Regions from separate parts of the Abiotrophia defectiva ATCC 49176 genome, predicted to be linked through region 2. Evidence: predicted binding sites of a transcription regulator. Region 2 holds the regulator's gene; the other holds the start of a gene.
What was found. The regulator Rex, encoded in region 2, represses fermentation and respiration genes when NADH is low (regulators of the CRP and FNR family bind a similar motif). The targets are predictions, from matches to a motif close to TTGTGAANTANTTCACAA.
Positions count from the first base shown of each region.

Region 1: V7R82_RS04760 (zinc-dependent alcohol dehydrogenase family protein) is a predicted target of Rex. The motif match lies at 1,082-1,099, and genes of this name have one in related genera.

Region 1 covers NZ_CP146287.1:1,015,140-1,017,546, forward strand. The annotation lists gene lepA (translation elongation factor 4) at 1-973, shown strand, start outside; gene V7R82_RS04760 (zinc-dependent alcohol dehydrogenase family protein) at 1,125-2,186, shown strand; gene V7R82_RS04765 (NAD-dependent protein deacylase) at 2,272-2,407, shown strand, end outside.
Region 2 covers NZ_CP146287.1:417,378-419,784, forward strand. The annotation lists gene V7R82_RS02030 (MupG family TIM beta-alpha barrel fold protein) at 1-592, shown strand, start outside; gene V7R82_RS02035 (redox-sensing transcriptional repressor Rex) at 904-1,566, shown strand; gene V7R82_RS02040 ((deoxy)nucleoside triphosphate pyrophosphohydrolase) at 1,616-2,026, opposite strand; gene V7R82_RS02045 (cation-translocating P-type ATPase) at 2,357-2,407, shown strand, end outside.

The DNA.
Region 1 (2,407 bases), 600 kb from region 2:
CTTGGCCAACAATCCGGCCCAAGAACCCCTAGACGGCTACCGTAAGCTTAATCCCATGGTCTATTGCGGTCTCTATCCAGTCGAGTCTAACGACTATAATGATTTGCGGGATGCCTTGGAAAAACTCCAACTCAATGACGCGGCCTTACAATTTGAGCCTGAAACTTCGCAAGCCCTAGGCTTTGGCTTCCGTACGGGTTTCTTAGGCTTGCTGCACATGGACGTTATTCAGGAACGTCTGGAACGTGAGTTCGACATCAACCTCATAACCACAGCGCCTTCGGTTATTTACAAGGTCAAAAAGACCAATGGCGAGGAAATCATCGTGGATAACCCGTCCGCTATGCCAGACCAAACCGTCATCGATGAAATCTACGAGCCCTACGTTAAGGCCTCCATTATGGTGCCTAATGAATATGTTGGCGCAGTCATGGACATCGGCCAACGTAAGCGGGGTAACTTCATTACCATGGATTATCTGGATGATTACCGGGTCAATGTGGTCTATGAGTTACCATTGTCAGAAATCATCTATGACTTCTTCGATAAGCTCAAATCCAATACCAAAGGCTATGCATCCCTTGACTACGAATTAATTGGCTACAAACCATCTAACCTAGTTAAGATGGATATCCTGCTCAATGGCGACCTGATTGACGCCTTCTCCATGATTGTCCACAAGGACTTTGCTTACGGTCGTGGCCGTGAATTAGTAGAAAAACTTCGTGGCATCATCCCACGACAACTCTTCGAAGTGCCTGTTCAGGCTGCTATCGGTAATAAGATTCTAGCGCGTACCACCATTAAGGCCTTGCGTAAAGACGTAACGGCTAAACTCTACGGTGGGGACGTCAGCCGCCGTAAAAAGCTCCTCGAGAAACAAAAAGAGGGGAAAAAGCGGATGAAACAAATTGGGACCGTGGAAGTCCCACAAGAAGCCTTCATGGCTGTCCTTCAAATGGACGAAGATTAATATCTATCAAGCTCCCAGCCAGTATGGTGGGAGTTTTTTTGTATAAACAGAAGGTCAAAATAATTAAGTAATCGCTTGCAATCACCTAAGAAAAGGTTTACAATATAAGTGTAGTATATTTCACAAATTTCACAATAAGGAGGAGTCTACTATGAAAGCATACACCTATGTTGAACCTGGCCTAGCTAAATTCGTTGACAAGCCAAAGCCTGTCATCTTGAAGCCAACGGATGCAATTGTTCGTATGCTTAAAACGACCATCTGTGGGACAGACCTACACATCATCAAGGGTGACGTGCCAGCTGTCCAAAATGGGACGATTTTAGGACACGAGGGGATTGCGGTTGTCGAAGAAGTTGGATCCAGCGTGACTAACTTCAAGCCTGGCGATAAAGTCATTGTTTCCTGCGTCTGCTCCTGCGGTAAGTGTTATTACTGTAAGAAGGGGATTTATGCCCACTGTGAAGACGAGGGTGGTTGGATTTTCGGCCACTTAATCGACGGCACACAGGCTGAATATCTCCGTGTTCCACACGCAGACAATACCCTCTATAACCCACCAGCAGGCCTTAGCGATGAAGCCTTGGTTATGATTTCAGATATTCTACCAACGGGTTATGAAATTGGGGTCCTCAAAGGTCGGGTAGAGCCAGGTTGTAATGTGGCCATTATTGGTTCTGGACCAGTTGGTTTGGGCTCACTCTTAACCGCTCAGTTCTATTCTCCTGCTAAGATTATCATGGTGGATATTGATGATCACCGCCTAGATACCGCCCTCAAGTTCGGCGCTACCCATAAGGTTAATAATTCCGATACTGACAGAGCCATCAAGGAAATCTTTGACTTAACGGATGGTCGTGGGGTTGACGTGGCCATTGAAGCGGTGGGGATTCCAGCATCCTTTGACTTCTGCCAAAAAATTATTGCAGTTGATGGCCGTATTGCTAACGCGGGTGTCCATGGGGTCCCTGTGCAATTCGACTTAGATAGACTCTGGATTCGCAATATTACCGTAACAACTGGCTTAGTATCAACTAATACCACACCACAACTGCTGCAAGCCCTAGAAGCTCAGAAGATTCACCCTGAAGAGCTCGTTACCCACTACTTCAAATTGTCTCAAATCGAAGAAGCTTATGACGTCTTCCGGGAAGCCTCTAAGAATAATGCCATTAAGGTCCTGATTGAAAATGACCTTAGCCCACAAAGCTAGGCTAAGAAGGATCGCTTTTACTATAAGTGACGGGGCCTCTGGCTCGGTCACTTTTTATGTCAAAAAGAAGTTAGGAGGGAAGCCTATGCAAGAAGACATTCAAGGTCTACAAACCATTATTAATAATAGCCAGCACCTAGTATTTTTCGGTGGGGCAGGCGTCTCAACCGAATCGGGTATCCCTGATTTTCGCAGTGCCCAAGGCATTTATAGTCAAGATT
Region 2 (2,407 bases):
CCTCAGCCAGGCCTATGTCCTGGCCCAAAATCAAAGACTGCATGCCTTAGGCATTCCTTGTCTAGCCTTCGTCAGTGGCCAGGTAGCTAGGGGGCCTTACTTTGATGGCCTCTGTACAGTCGAGCAGACCCGGCAGTGGCCAAGTCAGCAGGCAGCGCTTTATCTCCTATCGCAATGTCAGGTTGACCGGGTCTACGTAGGGGATTGTGATGTCAGCCAAGATCAACTAAGACGTCTGGCCAGTCTCAATGATGGCCTGGTAGAGTTACGGGCCCAGGCTCCGCAAGCCTTGCTAGATCAAGTCTGGTCCAATCGGCCAGATGCCAGTGATTGGGTCATTCGGGCCTCGGAAACCCGCCAAGCCTTGCGCGGGCAAGAAGTGGTGGGGCAGCCTGGCCCTCGCCAGCGAGGGGACCTAGTCCTGGGCCGGGCCAACTATGGCAGCTATGCCAATGAACTGGAAATTTGCCTGACAGACTTGCCAGCGGATGACCGCCAGGCCATTGTCGGTCAAGTGGCTAGCTCAGATCTAGGCCTTCTGGACTATATTCGGGGCGACTGGTCTCGCTTTCGTTTGTCACTGAGCGAATAAAACAACCCCCATTGTTGCTAGCATAAGGCCATAATGGGGGTTGAATATTTAAGGAAAAATGACGAAGTGAAAAGGTTTGCACTATGAGAAGTTCTCTCATCGTAGCCTGAGTCACATAAAGATTCTTATTTGAAGTTTGTGTTATCACGTAAATGAAAGCGGATAAAGGCAGGAGTGCGACAATTATTACTGAACTATAATAATTGTATTAAGTTCACCCCTAAATAATGGAGTCTAGTCAAATATGATGATATACTAAAGATATCGACTGGAGAATAAGCGAAATATTTTTATGTGAAAGAAGTGATCAAATGCGTAGAGAAATACCAAAAGCAACTGTGAACCGGCTTCCTATTTACCATCGTTATTTACGATTTTTACAGAATGCCGGTAAGAAGCGGATCTCATCTACTGAACTCAGTGATGCGGTGAAAGTAGACAGTGCGACCATTCGTCGTGACTTCTCATACTTTGGCGCCTTGGGCAAACGGGGCTATGGCTATGATGTTGATTACTTATTAGACTTCTTCACCAAGACCCTGAACCAAGATCGTCTGACATCGGTTGCTCTCATCGGGGTAGGGAATCTGGGGAATGCGCTCCTCCATTATAACTTCCGCAAGAATAATAATGTGAGAATCGGGGCGGCCTTCGAAGTAGACCCTAAATTGATTGGGACCATTCAATCAGGAGTTCCTGTCTATTCCATTGATGAATTGTCAGAACAATTAGAAGCCCAAGGAATTGAAATTGCGCTCTTGACCGTACCGCAAGAAGAGGCAGCAGAAGCTGTAGAACGTTTGGTGGCAGCAGGCATCAAAGGGATTCTCAACTTCACGCCATTGCGTTTCGATGTGCCAAGTCATGTTCGTATGCAACATGTGGATTTAACCAATGAGTTGCAAACCTTGATTTATTTCATCGACAGCAACATGCATCAGCATGATGACTTTGTTGATTTCCGCAGACATTAAAATAGAGGCGACTAGGACTGGGTCCTGGTCGCCTTTGTTTTGTCTATAGCTATAAGGAGGAGCCTTCTTGGGCCAAGAGCTGAGCCGCTGGAATATCGACGGGCGCCCATTCTAAGCTCATAAGGTCTTGGGGCTGGATCCAACGGCTAGCCTGGTGCTCGACCAGGGTCAGATTGCCAGATAGGATCTTAGCCTTGTAGACTGCTAGCTGGATAGTGGCGAATTCATAGGCGTACTCTGCAGTCGTTACCCAGTCACCCACTTCAATTTCGAGGGTCAGTTCTTCCTTAATTTCCCGTGCCAGAGCTTGGGCTTCTGTCTCGCCAACTTCTAACTTACCACCGGGAAATTCCCAGAGTCCGGCTAGGCTCATTTCTTGGCCACGCTGTAGGCAGAGGACCTGGCCATCTTGGATAATGGCGGCACCTACTACACGAATGATTTTGCCTGTCTTTGTCATGTCAATCCCTCCACTTTTCTTCACTCCTATCCTAGCGCGTCCGGCCTCAATCGTCAAGATCGCTGCTTTTGTCAAAGCCAAAATAGCAAGTGTTTTTTTCTTGCTTTTTTGGCAGCTTAACTCTATAATAGTAAGAGTAATATAACCATTGACTTCATAAGGGAGTAACTAGAGCCTAGCTCGTTGGTATCAACAAATATGTAGCATCTGCTGCTGGTACTGACTGAAATAGTGAGACTTATGCTGATTCACTCGTTGGGTGGCGGCATAGGTCTTTTTTTACAAGCTGGGGCGGCCAGCATGAAGGAATGGATCAAATAGGAGGTTACTATGTCAACAAAATTATCAGCCTATAACCAAGAGGCGCAAGCCGTCATTGAC